3 regions of the Shewanella sp. SW32 genome follow, and region 3 is predicted to be linked to each of the others. Evidence: predicted binding sites of a transcription regulator. Region 3 holds the regulator's gene; each other region holds the start of a gene.
What was found. The regulator sigma-54, encoded in region 3, starts transcription at its own class of promoters, with help from an activator protein. The targets are predictions, from matches to a motif close to GTTGGCACGNNNNTNGNNT.
Positions count from the first base shown of each region.

Region 1: a site for sigma-54 is predicted at 1,658-1,676, ahead of L5M28_RS14570 (superinfection exclusion B family protein). Genes of this name have one in related genera too.
Region 2: a site for sigma-54 is predicted at 2,005-2,023, ahead of norV (anaerobic nitric oxide reductase flavorubredoxin). Genes of this name have one in related genera too.

Region 1 covers NZ_JAKKSJ010000023.1:27,834-33,404, reverse strand. The annotation lists gene L5M28_RS14575 (ATP-binding protein) at 1-1,549, opposite strand, end outside; gene L5M28_RS14570 (superinfection exclusion B family protein) at 1,718-2,329, shown strand; gene L5M28_RS14565 (DUF3149 domain-containing protein) at 2,472-2,603, opposite strand; gene L5M28_RS14560 (bacteriohemerythrin) at 2,915-4,504, shown strand; tRNA gene L5M28_RS14555 (tRNA-Leu) at 4,651-4,737, shown strand; gene modC (molybdenum ABC transporter ATP-binding protein ModC) at 4,825-5,571, opposite strand, start outside.
Region 2 covers NZ_JAKKSJ010000036.1:7,853-13,423, forward strand. The annotation lists gene L5M28_RS18805 (TMEM165/GDT1 family protein) at 1-206, shown strand, start outside; gene norR (nitric oxide reductase transcriptional regulator NorR) at 257-1,864, opposite strand; gene norV (anaerobic nitric oxide reductase flavorubredoxin) at 2,091-3,620, shown strand; gene norW (NADH:flavorubredoxin reductase NorW) at 3,613-4,779, shown strand; gene katB (catalase KatB) at 4,895-5,571, opposite strand, start outside.
Region 3 covers NZ_JAKKSJ010000028.1:34,171-39,741, reverse strand. The annotation lists gene mgtE (magnesium transporter) at 1-995, opposite strand, end outside; gene L5M28_RS16720 (HPr family phosphocarrier protein) at 1,246-1,521, opposite strand; gene rapZ (RNase adapter RapZ) at 1,508-2,362, opposite strand; gene ptsN (PTS IIA-like nitrogen regulatory protein PtsN) at 2,359-2,802, opposite strand; gene hpf (ribosome hibernation promoting factor) at 2,805-3,092, opposite strand; gene L5M28_RS16700 (RNA polymerase factor sigma-54) at 3,121-4,599, opposite strand; gene lptB (LPS export ABC transporter ATP-binding protein) at 4,707-5,438, opposite strand; gene lptA (lipopolysaccharide transport periplasmic protein LptA) at 5,435-5,571, opposite strand, start outside.

The DNA.
Region 1 (5,571 bases), on a different contig from region 3:
CTAGTTTTGAGTCTGCGCGATAACTCATAGTGCCTTTCAACAGTGTTGCGGCATTAAAGGCCGCTGATAATCCTAAGCCAGTACCACCTTTATTACGATTTGTAGTAAAGAAGGGTTCGAACATGTGCTCAGCAACATCGGCTGGAATGGCTAAGCCATTATTTTGAATGCTGATTTGAATTGATTCTTCATCCAAAGTCGCACTAATGTGGATAAGATTGTCTTCATGTCCTTGGAATGCATGGGTAAAGGCGTTCGAGAGAATATTACTAACAATTTGATTTAACAAACTGATATTGGTTTTGATATTGAGTGTAGGCTCCACGTTGATCTCCGTTGAGGCGTTAACATTGGGATGCATAATTAATGTCGACTCTAGGATTTCATGTAGCTGCTGGTTTAGGTTACAGCATTGGTGTTCTTCATGACTGCGATCGATGGCGATCGTTTTAAATTTTTGAATTAAACTGCTGGCTTTAGTGATATTACGGACAATGAGTTCACAGCTTTCTTGGTACTCATTAAGTATTTCATTTATCTCATCTAATGTGGCTTGATCGCTGTGGATCAGGTCGATCAGTTCTTCAATATGGCTGAGCTGCGCACTTGCCGCCGTCAAACAAATGCCAATTGGGGTGTTTATCTCATGTGCAACCCCTGACACGAGTCCACCCAAGGCCGCCATTTTTTCTTGCTCAACTAAAACCTGTTGTGCTCGTTTTAGTGCGCTAAGGGATTGTTCTAACTCTAGTGTTCTTTCTTTAACTTGTCTTGCTAGCTCTTCTTTATAGCTACGTTCGAGCTTGAGTAGCCGCTCTCTATCTTCTAAGGCTATTTGCAGTTCCGTCTTAGAATTCTTTAAGGCGCTAAATGAGCTTCTAAGTTGTACTTGCATGCTATTGATGGAATCGGCGACTTGTTTAAACTCATCAATTTTTTCATGACGGTCAAATTGTAGTGGCTCGTATTCATGGTCTATGTCGATATTTTTGCAGTATTGGCTGAGTTTATCTAAGTGTTTAGTAATGTTGAACCACACTAAAAATAGAATAAACCCAGCCACTAAGAAGGTTTTAATGCCATTAGAAAGCAGAATGATAATGGCCTTATCATACAAGCGTTGATAGATAGCATCGACATCGACTTGTATTTCGAGTGTGCCGACATTGATGTTTTCAGTCGGTGATTTATAGACTAAAGGAAAGGTTTTATCTAAGGAGTGTTCTTGTTTCTGCTCGCCTGCATTCCATGCTTGGCCGCTGTCATCTTTAATCGAAATATAGTTAATATCGGGCAGCTGAATTAGCCCATTGAGCTGAGTGTTAATGAGCCGCTCGTCAATAACCCAAATACTGGCGGCGAGCACATCTAAGTTCACCTTTTCCATGTTGGAAAATACTCTATCGATACGCACGACATCATTGCGATAATCACTGATCAACTGATACGCAGTGGTGATTAAGGTGATAACAGAACTAAAAAGTACAATAGACAGGGTAAGGTGCCTGCCTATGGGGCTTTTGATAAGTTGGCTAAAGAATGTCAGCATCTTAAATTTTCTTTATGCAATAGCGGCTTGAGATGCTTATAAGCATAGACCTACAGATCCAGAAAGTGCATTTTCTCGCAGATAAAATCAACGAAATATGTCTTCATTTGTGGCATTAAATTTGCTTATTAGCCGATAAGTTCAATTTTTTGTCACTGGGATAGCACTATGTTTAAACTCAAGCTGGATTCAGTTAAGTTTTTTAGCCCAAAGAAAATGATGTTTAGAGTCATGCTGTGGCTTATGGTGAGTTGTTCTGTCTTACTTCTTATTCCCCCTAATGTGCTGGCAGTGCTGGCGCTCGATAAATTTGTGCCAGAACATGCACAGTTTGTTGGATTAGGTCTAATCGTTTCTATCGCTTATTTTTTGAGTCAATTAATTAACTTAGGTTTAGATGAGTCTATCCGTCATTTAAGCGATAAGCGTGTTATTGAGACGATTGAAGCTAAAGTGAATCTACTTGATCCCGCTGAGCGAGCTTTAGTGAGGGAATTCTTTCTTCAAGGCGCCACGATTTTGACTCTGCCGCAAAATGAACCCGCTGTAAAAAGTTTAGTAAATGCCTGCATCTTAGAAAAGCTCGGTAACGAGCGCCATTATGCGATTCAGGGACCGACCGCTGACTATAAGATTGCCATGAAAGCGCGTATGTACCTCAACCGTGATGTGCTGCGTTTGCCAGCAGGTGAGCCGAGCCAAGAAGAAATGCAGTCGTTGATTAAGGCGCGCCCGCAATTTTTGAATGGATTAGTACAAAACAGAAAACACGCTGCATAGGCGTGTTTTGTCTCGCTCGGATGAGTGCTGGCTTTAGATGAGTTGCAGTATTCTGAAAAGCGAGACAACAAAAAATGGGGGTGATAAAACCCCCTAGATTTTGCATTTATACAAGAAACATGAAGAACAACTGGAGCAAAAACTATGGTTTCGGTGCCGACTTCACAATGAACATCCAAGTGATATAAGACACTATCCCTATTGTGCTAAAGATAACGATCATTGAAAGTAAGCCTATGGGGTTACCAAACATCAGATCTAACCAAAATGCCATGACTGAAATCCTCTTTCCTGTGAAGTCCTCGCTAAATTAGCGGTATTCGATAGCTAAAATACTGATCTCGATCAATAAAAAATCGACATAGGAATACAAAGTCATAACGCTTAGTTAACTCTGTGATCTTGGTCAAATTTAAAGGTATGCTTAACAGCGACGAGTTCAAATAATTTAGCTTTGTTTCTTCTTCCGTTAGCGTCTAGGATTAACCTATTCAACTCGATCGATATTCAGTTAACGCGCTATTCCATTTATTCGTTCTTGTTTTTATATGAAGGCGCGATATCAGTTTTTTAAAGGAGTAAAAAATGGATTCTAAAAAAAGTCACAAGGATTCAATGGGATATAATTCTATCTTTGCGCCACTATTGTTGCTGATTTATCCCCTCTATTGTTTGGTGATCACAGGGCACTTTGTTGCTATTTTGTGTTTAAGCGCGCTCGCCGCCATTTTAATGTTCAACATCAATAAATTAATTCGTAATTTGAGACAACTTGAACGTGCAGCACACCACTTAGGCGAGGGAGATTTGAGTTATCAATTGGAAGAGAAAGATGCGGGTGTGTTCATTAAGGTAGTACATAACATTAATCGCATGGGCGAAGATGTCAGCCGTACGATTTTGTCTTTATCTGATACCTGTGAAGGGATGAAAAAAGTCGCCTCGGATATCAAGGTTATCAGTGAACAGGCAAAGCAAGGCGTGTTAGAGCAAGAGCATCAAACTGAACTGGCCGCCAGTGCGATGACGCAGATGGTTTCAAGTGTTCAAGCCGTATCGCAAAATGCGGTGAGTGCTGCGCAGGCAGCTGATATTGCCCAAAGTTCTGCTAAGCGCGGTGATCAAATCATGAATGGCATAGTCACTAAAATTGGCGCTATGTCGCAACAGATCCATGATACTCGAACCGTGATCGAGCACTTGGCCGCCGACAGTAACAATATCAGTAGCATTATTGAAACCATTTCGCAGGTGGCCGAACAGACCAATTTACTCGCTTTAAATGCTGCCATTGAAAGTGCGAGAGCGGGTGAACATGGTCGCGGTTTTGCTGTAGTCGCCGATGAAGTACGTAATCTAGCTAAACGAACATCCGAAGCCACGGTTGAGATCCAGCAGCAAATCGCCGCATTACAAAAAGGCGCACAACATGGTGTTGAAGTCATGTTGAAAAACGTGGCGATTGCCGACGAAACGGCTGATATGGTTGATCAAGCTCACAGTGCACTCGGGCAGATTGTCGCTCAGGTGGAGACCATTACCGATATGTCCCACCAAATCGCCACGGCATCGGGACAACAACATACAGTAGCAGAGGAAATTAATAAAAATATCAGTGTGATGGCTGAGCTAGCCCTGAGTAATGCCTCCCACACCAACAACACTAACTTATCGAGTTTGAAAGTGTATAACATGTCGCAGGAAATTGGCTCCTTGCTGCATCGATTCCATGTGAATGCGGCATTTTTTAATTCGAGTCAGGCGCAAAATAAACTCTTTGTGAAATGGGGGCCTGAGTTAGACATAGGAATGCCTGAGATCAATCGTCAACATCAGCGCTTAGTCTCATTGATCAATGAATTACACCGCACATTAAATGAAGAGTATGGACTCGAAGCCATCAAACGTATCGTGCAAGGGTTAGTGGATTACACCGCCAATCACTTTGCCTATGAAGAGGAACTCTTTGCGCGTTTTGGTTACCCTCAAACTGACAGCCACAAGGAAAAGCACGGCAAGTTAGTTGGGCAAGTACTTGATTTTCAAAAGCGGGTTGTTAGGGGTGAAGATGTTGCCGACGAATTAATGGCTTTCTTGAAAGCTTGGTTGGTAAACCATATTCAAAAAAGTGATAAAGAATATACCGCTTTTTTATTATCCCATGGCGCAGAATAACCCCAAGAGCATGATTTTTGAGCGGTTAAATGCAATTTGTATTAAAGTCGCGGCAAAAGACTTGCCATTGTCATAAGCAAAGGTATAATTCCCAGCACTTAGAGACAGCCAGTTGTTTTGATTGCTTCTAAGTGCATATTTGATATGCCAGTGTGGTGAAATCGGTAGACACAGGGGATTCAAAATCCCCCGCCCTTAAAAGCGTGCCAGTTCGAGTCTGGCCACTGGTACCAAATCCTTCTGATGAAGGAACTAAAACCGACCTAGAGTCGGTTTTTTTGTGCCTGAAATTTGGTTTTCGAACGGTGCTCTAGGTTGAGCTAGTGGGATTCAGCGATATCCATTTGCGTCATAGTCACGCCTTTGATTTGTGCATAAATCGCTTTGCCATGAGTGAGTTGCAGTTCGTCGCAGGCCCAAGGGGTGATGTTGGCCCAAAGTTCATCGCGGCCTAGGGCGATTTTTAATTGGATTTGCTCGCCGTTATCGCTGGGGTATAACTCTTTAATTTCTCCCTTTAGCAGGTTGCGGATACTTGAGCCTTTGGGGATCTCAGTGCAAACCGAGACATGATTTGCCTGAATACGCACTTTGAGTTTCTTCGCCGTTTCAGCCAGATAGCCACTTACCCACAAATAGTTTCCATCATCCATCACGAGTCGAGTCATGGGGTAGTCGGGATGTCTGTCGGCGACCTTTGCACTGAGGAGTGAGCTGAGTTCCTGCAATGGCACCCAAGGGCGCATTTGCTCGCTATTCCACACTTCACTTAAGGCCCCTTGGGCGATCAATTTCCCCTGATGCAGCACCAGCATATAATCCGCCAGTTGTAAGATCTCATCTAGGCTGTGGCTCACATACACTATCGGCAGTTTTAGTTCCTGCGATAAGGTTTGCAAGTAGGGCAGTAACTCGCGTTTACGGGGTAAATCGAGTGATGCCAGCGGCTCATCCATTAGCAGCATGTCAGGTGATGTCAGCAGGGCACGGCCAATGGCAACCCGTTGTTTTTCACCGCCAGATAGCGTGCTGGGATAACGACTGAGGAGTTTTTCAATCCCTAGTAG
Region 2 (5,571 bases), on a different contig from region 3:
AAACGCAAATCGCAACTGTGGTATTAGCCGCAAAATACGATTCATTAACTATGGTGGTTGCTGGCACAACCTTAGGCATGCTGCTTGCTAACGTACCCGTAGTGATCGCAGGCCACTTCAGCGCCGAAAAATTGCCTATGTTGTGGATACACCGTGGCTGCGCCGTATTGTTCGCACTCTTAGGCGTAGCAACACTGTTCTTCTAAGAATCGAGGCTGGGGTTTTGCTGCAGAATAAAATCTCTTCACGCAATATTTTATTCTTTTAAACCTAACCGTTTTGCAAGTCGGTGCAAATTACCTGTATCGATTTGCAATATTCTTGCACACGCAGCCCAATTTTGTTGATTCGCGGCTAAAACTTGACGAATAAGTTGACGCTGATATCTCTCAGTCGCAGCCTTAAGCCCCAGCATAACACTAGAATTATCTTGCGATTGTCCCTCACGACAGGCCGACTCAGACCTAAATGCTAATTCAATGGCTGGCGTTGTGGCATCTGATGGCCTATCTTCGTCGACTGTTCTGTGTGCTTGATTCATCAAAGAATCGAGCTGAAAATGTTTATCACTTAAGCTGATATAAGCCGTTTTTAGCTCGGCTTTCGCCAACACCGCAGCCCTGTGTATCGCATGCTCTAGCTCACGCACATTACCCGGCCATGTGTATTGCTCTAATAACTGCTGCGCTGCGGGTGTGATATTGATATGGGTGAGTCCTAACTTCGCTTTACAACGTTCAAGAAAAAAACCTGTCAGCATAACAATATCTTGCCCACGCTCTCTTAATGGTGCTACGTGGATAGGAAATACGCTCAACCTATGGTAAAGATCGAAACGAAAGCGCCCTTCCGTTGCCTCTTGGTGCAAAATTCGATTAGTGGCGGCAATAATCCGAGTATTAACTTTTAGGCTCTTATCACTGCCCACTCGCTGTAATTCACCGTATTGTAAAACCCTCAATAACTTAGCTTGCAGCCCCAAGGGAAGCTCCCCGATTTCATCTAAAAACAAGGTCCCCTTGTCAGCGAGTTCAAACTTGCCTTGCCTATGACTGATTGCCCCCGTAAATGCCCCTTTTACATGCCCAAATAACTCGCTTTCGGCGACGGACTCCGGCAATGCAGCGCAGTTCAAATAGATAAGTGATTTATCGGCTCTGGTCGATTGATTATGTATCGCCGCGGCCACTAACTCCTTACCCACGCCAGTTTCGCCGGTAATTAATACCGATAAGTCAGTGCCTGCCACGGCACTTATCTGCTGCTTTAGCGATTGGATCTGTGTGGATTGCCCTATGATCTCCTGCTGACTAGCAGGACGATTGAGCACCTCAGTGCCATTGGAAACTTCAACAACTTGGGATTCTAGCTGTTGCATCAATAACGCAGTATTAAGACTGGCTGCGGCCAGTGCGCTGATCACACGCAACTCGCTATCACTAAAACCATCAAACTGATGAGGGTTGAAACCATCAATGGTGAGCGCCCCAATTAAGCGATCGTTCGCGATTAGTGGTAAACCAATGCAAGCATGTACATGTAAGTTCGCACTATGATTTGGAATTAAACCATCATACGGATCGGGAAGTTCACTGTCGGCCGGGAAACGAACCACATCGCCAGCACGGGCGATAGCCTCTAATCTCGGATGTTCACTAATTTGAAAGCGCCGTCCTAACACTTCGGCAAAGAGCCCATCTATCGCCAAGGGGACAAATTGCTGCTCCCGAAATGCCAATAATGCCGCAGCATCACAATTGACACGCCGCCTGACCACTGCCAACAAACGCTCAAATCTGTCTTGCGTCGACACGCCGACTGTTAAATCTAAGGCTAACTGAGTTAAATCAGCATGGGTACTCATAGCACATCCACAGTCAAATAAAGTCATATTGACAACAGTGTAATGTCAATTTGACCAATATCAAATTGTCATTATGACACCAGCAAGTAATTTTAAATGTTGAAATACGTTAATATAAATAAAAATCAACACCTTAGAATGTTGGCATAGTGAGTGCAATAAGATATTTAACTAAATAAGCAAGATTTACGTAGCGCATTCATTATTAATTATCACAGGTGTATTTATGACTATTCATGTAAAAAACAATATCCACTGGGTGGGTCAACGCGATTGGGAAGTGCAAGATTTTCATGGTACTGAGTACAAAATAACTAAAGGCACAAGCTACAATAGCTACCTTATCCGTGAAGAAAAAACCGTGTTAATTGATACAGTTGATCATCGTTTTAGCCAGCAATTCTTACAAAATCTTGAAGCTGAAATTAATTTAACCGACATAGACTATATTGTGATGAACCATGCAGAGGAAGACCACTCAGGCGCCCTGACTGCATTAATGGCCAAAATTCCTAACACTCCAATTTACTGCAGTGAAAATGCGGTCGACTCCATTGTAGGACATCACCACCACCCAGAATGGAATTTCATTACCGTAAAGACAGGGGATAGTTTAGCGATAGGCAATGGTAAGCAACTGATATTTATCGAAGCACCTATGTTACATTGGCCAGATAGCATGATGACATACCTCACCGAAGATGCGGTTTTATTCAGTAACGATGCCTTTGGCCAACACTATTGCGACGAACATTTATTCAATGATGAGGTTGATCAAAATGAATTAATGGAGCAATGCCTACGATACTACTCAAACATTTTAACACCCTTTAGCAGCCTAGTGACGGCTAAAATTCACGAAGTATTAAGCTTTAATTTACCTGTAGATATGATCGCAACTTCACACGGCATTGTGTGGCGTGATAATCCAGCCCAAATTATTCACCAATATTTAGCTTGGGCCGACGCTTATCAAGAAGACCGTATCACGATTTTCTACGACTCTATGTCCAATAATACTCGCATGATGGCCGACGGTATTGCTCAAGGTATCCATGATGTTGACCCCAATGTAGCGGTAAAAGTGTATAACGTCGCACGTCATGATAAAAACGAAATCCTTGCACAGGCATTTAGGTCAAAAGGTATTTTAGTCGGCTCATCCACCATGAATAATGTGATGATGCCTAAAATTGCCGCCATGCTTGAAGAAATTACGGGCCTGCGTTTTCGCAATAAAAAGGCGGCAGCTTTTGGTAGTTATGGCTGGAATGGCGGCGCAGTCGATAGAATTCACACTCGTTTGATGGATGCTGGTTTTGAAACCTCGGTGGGATTAAAAGTCAAATGGCGTCCCGATCGTGATGCGATGCAAGAATGCCGTCAGCACGGCCAGCGAATCGCGCGAGAATGGGCATTGCGGCCCCTCGATAGCGCTAATAGTCGCTCTATCATTAATCAAGTCATGTCAAAACCTAGCCAAGCCACCACAGCCAGTCAAATAGCTGAAAATACTGCTACTAATAACGTCCCTATGACGGCACCGATTGCAACAAAAGCGTGCGAATTAAATGATACACAATCAATGATTTGCACCGTTTGCCAATGGGTTTATGACCCTGAAAAAGGAGAACCTAATCAAGATGTCATTGCTGGCACACCTTGGACTCAAGTGGCCGAAGACTTCCTCTGTCCCGAATGTGGCCTAGGTAAAAGCGTTTTCGCTGTCATAAAAAATGAGGTGACTAATGCCTAAGCCAATCGTCATTATCGGCAGTGGATTCGCGGCATATCAGCTAGTCAAAACACTGCGACGTTTAAACCGCGAACAACCGATTACAGTTATCACAGCCGACTCTGGTGACGAATACCATAAACCAGATTTAAGCCATGTGTTTAGCCTTAAAAAAATGGCGTCAGACCTCATAAAATTGACCGCGACTGAATTTGCACATGAGCAACAAATTGATGTAATAAATCACTGTGAAGTCATAAAAATAGATAAAGTTCGTCAGGTAGTCTGTTGCCATCAAGGACGCGAAATTGCGTACAAAAAATTAGTGCTTGCCACGGGTGCACGGCCCTTTATTCCACCTATAGAGGGGGATGGCGTCGATATCATCCACACAGTTAACAGCTTAATGGAGTATCAGGCCTGCGAAGCAGACATCCATGGCGCGAGGAGAGTACTGGTTATCGGTGCTGGTTTGGTCGGAGTTGAACTGGCAATGGACTTAGCAACTGCAGGTAAGCAAGTGTTTTTGGTCGATCCACAAGCGAGCTTAATGCCGAATATGCTACCCGAAATGTTAAGCCACAAACTGACCGCTGTACTAAAGCAGCATAACGTCACAGTGCAATTGCAAACCCGAGTCAGCCAACTGCAACACCAAGATGGCAGTATCTCTGTGTGCCTAGATAATGACCAGCGGTTTATTTGTGATGCGGTTATCTGTGCAGCGGGACTTCTCCCTAACAGTCAACTTGCCCAGCATGCGGGGCTAGAGGTCAATAAAGGTATCGTCGTTAACGAATGCTTACAAACCAACGATGCCCATATTTATGCGCTAGGTGATTGCGCCCAAATCAACGGCCAAAATAGGGCCTATTTGCAACCTGCGTTACTGAGCGCCAATGCGCTAGCGAACACATTACTGAACCAACCGACAGCAGTGAATTTTCCCGCCATGCTCATTAAAGTGAAAACGCCACTGTTACCTATGCAGCTCAGCGGTATAACAGTGAATGGCGTCCATCGCTGGCAAGTCGATATTGATGCTCAAGGAAGCTGTATTAAAGCATTCGACGTGGATGAAACATTTATAGGATTTATCGTAACCGAGGATAAAATGCAGCAAGCATTTGGATTGTTAAAGCAGCTAAATAGCCCTAACGCAGCACTCATTGCAGCCTAAGAGCACATTAACGAGAATGTTAATATTGTTGTCGCTTATAATAAAAACTGAGTAGAGGCTTCCTACTCAGTTTTATCGTTTCTACTATTATTCAAACATTCGCAACAGCAACAGTTTAAAGACCTAATGCCAGTTTAATACGTTGTCCGTAATCCGCATCGGCTTGAGTAAAATGCGCCACCATACGTTGCTGCACATCTAAACTCGCTTGACTTAATGAACCCGAAATTGTTGCCACTAGGCGCGCTTTCTCAGCTTCAGAGAAGATGCGATACAAATTACCCGCTTGGGTATAATCGTCTTGGTTATAACGACTATAACGCGCCGCTTCACCTTCTAAACGCAATGGTGGTTCGCTAAAGTTTACTGGCTCAACCAAGGCATCAGCAGTGCTGTTCGGGCCATAGTTTGCCGAAGCATCAGCACCAGTTTGGCTGCCATGGTAAGGGCATTGTGTGCCCGCCATCGCACCTGCACGTTGATGGTGATTTGCCTTAGCGGCATGCGGGCAGTTTACTGGCAATTGGTTGTAGTTAGCACCAATGCGGTAACGCTGCGCATCGGCGTAGGCAAATAAACGCGCTTGTAACATCTTGTCTGGTGAAGCCCCGACGCCTGGGACCAAATTACTCGGTGCTAATGCCACTTGCTCAACTTCAGCAAAGTAGTTTTGTGGCAGACGATTCAGTTCTAATACACCAATCTCAAGTAATGGATAGTCGCTATGCGGCCAAACCTTAGTTAAATCAAATGGATTGATATGGTAAGTATTGGCATCCGCCTCAGGCATAA
Region 3 (5,571 bases):
CCGCCCATGCTAGGGACAATCGTCATTAGGATGGCGATAGTGGCAAATTGCTCAATAGTGCCTTCAAACATATTGCTGACCGACGAGGCGAGCAGGGCGGCGAATAAGTTTATAGTGAGCCAGAGCGAGCGACGTAGGGTACTTTTTAGCACAGGGCCAAAGGTATCTTCATCTCCGTCCATCCCCGCCATACCCATCATGGAATGTTCAGCATCTTCGCGGATAACATCGACTACGTCATCGATTGTGATACGCCCGAGCAGCTTACCATCACTGTCGACTACAGGTGCCGATACCCAGTCATTGCGTTCGAATTTCTGCGCGACTTCGCTGTCGGACATGCTCACAGGAATACTTTGAATATTGGGATCCATGATATTGCGAATTGTGGTGCTTGGCGCGCAAGTCAGCAGATCTGCCAGCCTAACACCGCCAAGGACTTTGTCCTGTTTGTCGACCACATATAAGGTATCTGTGGTATCGGGTAGGTTGCCCCTTTGCCGAAGATAGCGCAGCACCACATCAATATTCACATCGGGTCTTAAGGTGACTGTATCTGTGTTCATCAAGCTGCCGGCGGTCTCATCTGGATAAGATAGAGCTTGTTCTACCCTCAGGCGATTTTGTTCCGTCATCGACTGCAACACTTGTTTGTAAACGGCGTCGGGAAGACTTCGCAGAATATAGGCGAGATCGTCGGTGTCCATGCTTGCTGTCGCTTTCGCGACTCGCTCAGGGCTCATGCTGCGGATCAGTGGGTCTTTGAGTTCTTCACTCAACTCATCGAGTATGTCACCTATTTGTTCCTGATCGATGAGCTGCCACAATACTTGTCTGGCACTTGGCGGTGATGATTCTAAGATCAGCGCGATATCTGAGGCGGCCATTTTTTGCAGCATATTGCGCACGTGTACGAACATGCCGCTGCTAAGCGCTTGGTTTAACTGGTCAAGACTATGTCCGGTGTGATCGTTTTCTGCATTATCTACGGGCATTTGTCCTCCATTGTGCGGCAAATTGGTTTGAGATCTTAGTGTTGGGCTAGGATTTTACGGTGACTAAGCGTCAGTCGATGACACAGATTAAGACGGCTAAGGTAAGGCCAGCGCCAGCGCAATGACCGCTAGTGTAATCGCCTGTGGCTTGTATCGTCGAGCGACAAATGTTTTGCCATGTGTGAATGGCAAGTTTTTTAAACTAGACATGAAGTGAAACTAACGATGAAGTGCTTAGTGTGAAGTGAAACTAACAGGCTTCGTCAAACTTAGCGTCGATTAAGGCACAAATGGCATCGAGAGCCGGCTCTGCATCTGGGCCTTCGGCGATAAGCTTGATGGTCTTACCCATGCCAGTTTCAAGCATCAGTAAGCCAAGTACACTGGCGGCCGATGCTTGTTTATCGCCTTGGATTAAGGTGATGGTCGCATCAAACTCGGAAGCCAGTACCACCAACTTAGTGGCGGCACGGGCATGTAAACCGAGCTTATTACAGATAGTTATCTGACGTTCAAGCTTTGGCATTGTTGAGCTCTCGATGACGGGCATAAACTTTATGTTTACCGTTACTAAAGCGTTTGGCCAATTGCTCTGCGACGTAAACCGATCTGTGCTGTCCACCTGTGCAGCCAATGGCCACAGTTAAATAACTGCGATTGTTACGCTCAAGGTGCGGCAGCCAAGTCTCCAGTAAATTTTCGATTTGCCAGATGAACTTATTGACCAGTGGTTGACGATTTAAGAACTCAGCTACGGGTTCATCTAAGCCAGTCAATGGCCGCAGCGCCAACTCCCAGTGGGGATTGGGCAGGAAGCGCACATCGAACATAAAGTCTGCTTCGGTGGGCATTCCGTGCTTAAAGCCAAAGGACTCGAAGTTGATCACGAGTTCTTTATCGACGCTACCAAGGAGAATTTGTCTGACTTGGTCGCTTAAATCATAGATATTCAGATTCGACGTATCTATGTAGTGATCGACCAGTTTTGACATAGGCTCGAGCAGTTTCCCCTCCAGCTTTATCGCTTCTTGCAAAGAGACTCGGCTCTTCGACAAAGGATGCAAACGGCGGGTTTCGCTGTAACGCTTGAGCAGAATTTTATCGCTGGAGTTAAGGAAGAAGCTCGTTAACTCAGTATCTGGAGGTAGGCTAGCGAGTTGTTTCACTAAGACCTTATCCTGCTCAGGCATGTTACGCACGTCGACACTGATGGCGACGAGATCGTTACTGCCTTTGAGTTGCTCAAGCAAACTGCCAATCAATGGCAAGGGAAGGTTATCGACACAATAATAGCCGAGATCTTCGAGTACCCTAAGGGCGACAGATTTGCCTGAGCCTGAGCGGCCCGACACTATGACCAGTTTCATCCAGTGATTACCTGATAGAGTTCCGTTTCATCATGCGTCTTGCGTAATTGCTTTAATATTTGCTTGTCGCTCAGCTTTTCGGCCATGCAAGACAAAGTACTTAAGTGCTGCTGACATTGGTCTGCAGGCACCAGTAGTGCAAATAAAATATCAACAGGTTGCTTATCGATAGCATCAAATGCTATCGGCTCTTCACACTTAATGAGTATGGCAATGGGCTGATCTATATCGGCTAGTCGACCATGTGGAATGGCGATGCCGTTACCTATACCTGTGCTCCCCATCTTTTCGCGCGCCACTAGGCTTTCGAATATCTCTTGAGATGAGAGGGTCGGGTACTGGGCAGCGACTAAGTCGCTGATGAGTTCCAGTACCTTTTTCTTGCTGCCCGGAGTGGCGCAGGTAGTGCACTCCGGCCGCAGTATGGTACAAAGTTCCATTATTAGTGTTTTGTTAACTTCTCTTTGTGTTTAATAACCTGACGGTCAAGCTTGTCAATCAGGGCGTCTATAGCGGCATACATGTCAGCATGCTCTGAAGTCGCAAAAACTTCACCACCTATGAGGTTTATTCTCGCTTCGGCAATCTGTTGCATTTTCTCAACATTGAGCACAACGTGCACATTATTGATCTGTTCGAAATGGCGTTCAAGTTTTGAAAACTTTTCTTCTACATATGCACGTAACGATTCGGTAATTTCGATATGGTGCCCACTCAGGTTTATTTGCATAGAAACGTCCTCCGATATCCACTGTAGGTTATAAACTTTTACGCTGATTAGAAGGTGGAATAAGCATAGCCTCTCGGTACTTCGCAATGGTTCTGCGGGCTACGTTGATCCCTTGTTCTGCCAGAAGTTGTGCCATCTTACTATCGCTTAATGGTTTTTTCTGGTTTTCCGCTGCCACCAGTTTCTTTATAAAGGCTCTGATTGCTGTGGATGAGCACTCACCACCATCGTCAGTACCGACGTGGCTAGAGAAGAAGTATTTTAGTTCAAAAAGTCCCTTAGGGGTATGCATGTATTTTTGAGTTGTGACCCGTGAGATGGTGGACTCATGCATTTCTACCGCTTCGGCAATATCGTTAAGCACCATAGGCTTCATGGCTTCTTCACCATACTCAAAGAAACCTTGCTGATATTGCACTATGCAATTAGCAACTTTAAGCAAAGTGTCGTTACGGCTTTCTAGGCTCTTAATAAACCATTTAGCCTCTTGCAGATGGCCGCGAATAAATTGGCTATCGGCTTGGTTTTTAGTGCTGCGCGCCATTGAAGCATAATGTTGATTTACATTGATTTTGGGCATGCAGTCAGGATTAAGCTCAACCACCCAGCGGCCATTTTTCTTCGACACAGACACATCTGGGATAACGTATTCGTCATTATTGGGCGTGATCAACAAACCTGGGCGAGGATTGAGGGTTTGGATAAGTGCTATACCATCCCTTAATTCATCTTCTTTTAATTTAGTCTTACGCATCAATAACCTAAAATCACGGGCGGCGATCAGATCTAAATGATCTTTGATCAGCATGCGGGCATTTTCTAGGTTGGGAGTATCAGCGGCGAAATGCGACAGTTGGATCAGCAGGCATTCACTTAAATCGCGGGCGGCAACGCCTATGGGATCAAAATGCTGAATACGCTTGAGTACGGCTTCGACTTCGTCAAGCTCAACTTCAGGATTGCCCATGGCTTCGAGAATTTCTTCAGTGCTTTGGGTGAGATAGCCCTGATCGTCAATGGCATCAATAATGGCGGTGGCAATGGCTAAATCGGTTTCAGAAAACGGGGTGAGGTTTTTTTGCCATTCTAAGTGTTCGTACAAACCTTCACTGGTCTCGCCTTGGAAGGGCATATCGTCTTCACGACTGCCGCCGGGGCCTGAGTTTGGGGAGGCGGTAAACACTTCATCCCATGTGGTGTCCATGGGGAGCTCATCAGGCATGGATTCTTTGGTTAGCGACTCTGCCGTGTCTATGGTGGAGCTGTCTTTTTCTGGTGGCAGAGTGCTAGATTCACTGAAATCCGTATCGGATAGCGTTTGGTTTACAGGGGTTTTAGTGGCGTCGAATTGATCCTCTTCCAGCTCGAGAAGGGGATTAGAATCTAATGCTTGCTGGATCTCTTGCTGCAGTTCTAATGACGACAGTTGCAACAGACGTATGGCCTGTTGTAATTGTGGCGTCATGGTTAACTGTTGACCCAGTTTGAGCTGGAGTGACGCTTTCATGTTACCGCTGATCCCTACGTTATTATTGTTGGATAAGGTCGCTTATTATTATCTTGAGTGAAGCCCAATGGCGGTATAAATTGCCTCCATTGGCTTCGCTCGATTAACTATAGCCTGAATTGTTCACCTAAGTACACAGCCCTAACTTGCTGATTGTCTAAGATCTCTGCTGGAGTTCCTTCGGCAATCAGGTTTCCGTGACTCACAATATAAGCATGTTCACATACATCTAATGTCTCGCGGACATTATGGTCTGTGATCAATACGCCAAGGCCGCGACTTTTGAGTTGTTCGATAATCTTCTTGATGTCGATAACCGAAATAGGATCGACGCCAGCAAACGGTTCATCGAGCAAAATGAACTTAGGATTAGCGGCTAAAGCCCGCGCAATTTCGACGCGACGACGTTCGCCACCCGACAATGACATGCCTTGGCTGTCACGGATGTGGGTGATATGAAACTCTTCGAGCAGATGTTCTAGTTCTTCTTCTCGTTCTTCATTTTTAAGTTCTTTACGAGTTTGCAGTACGGCCATGATGTTGTCATGAACAGTTAGCTTACGAAAGATACTGGCTTCTTGCGGTAAGTAACCTATGCCTTTGCGGGCACGCAGATGCATAGGATCTGCGGTTAAATCATCATCGTCGATAAAGATATGTCCCTTATCGCTCTTCACTAGCCCGACAACCATGTAAAAGGTCGTGGTTTTACCTGCACCGTTTGGACCGAGTAGGCCAACGACTTGACCGGTTTTTACCGTCAGACTGACGTCTTTAACCACTTGGCGACTCTTGTAACTTTTCGCCAGATTTTGTGCTCTTAAGGTGATTTGGGTCATTTAGAGTCCTGCTTTTTTACAGGTTTATCCGCCGGAGCGTCTGATTTAGCATCATCTTGATAGTTTTCAGGCTGAATAATAGTGATCACGCGATCGTCACCACTGCCAGTACTCTCGGCCATCAATTTCTGTT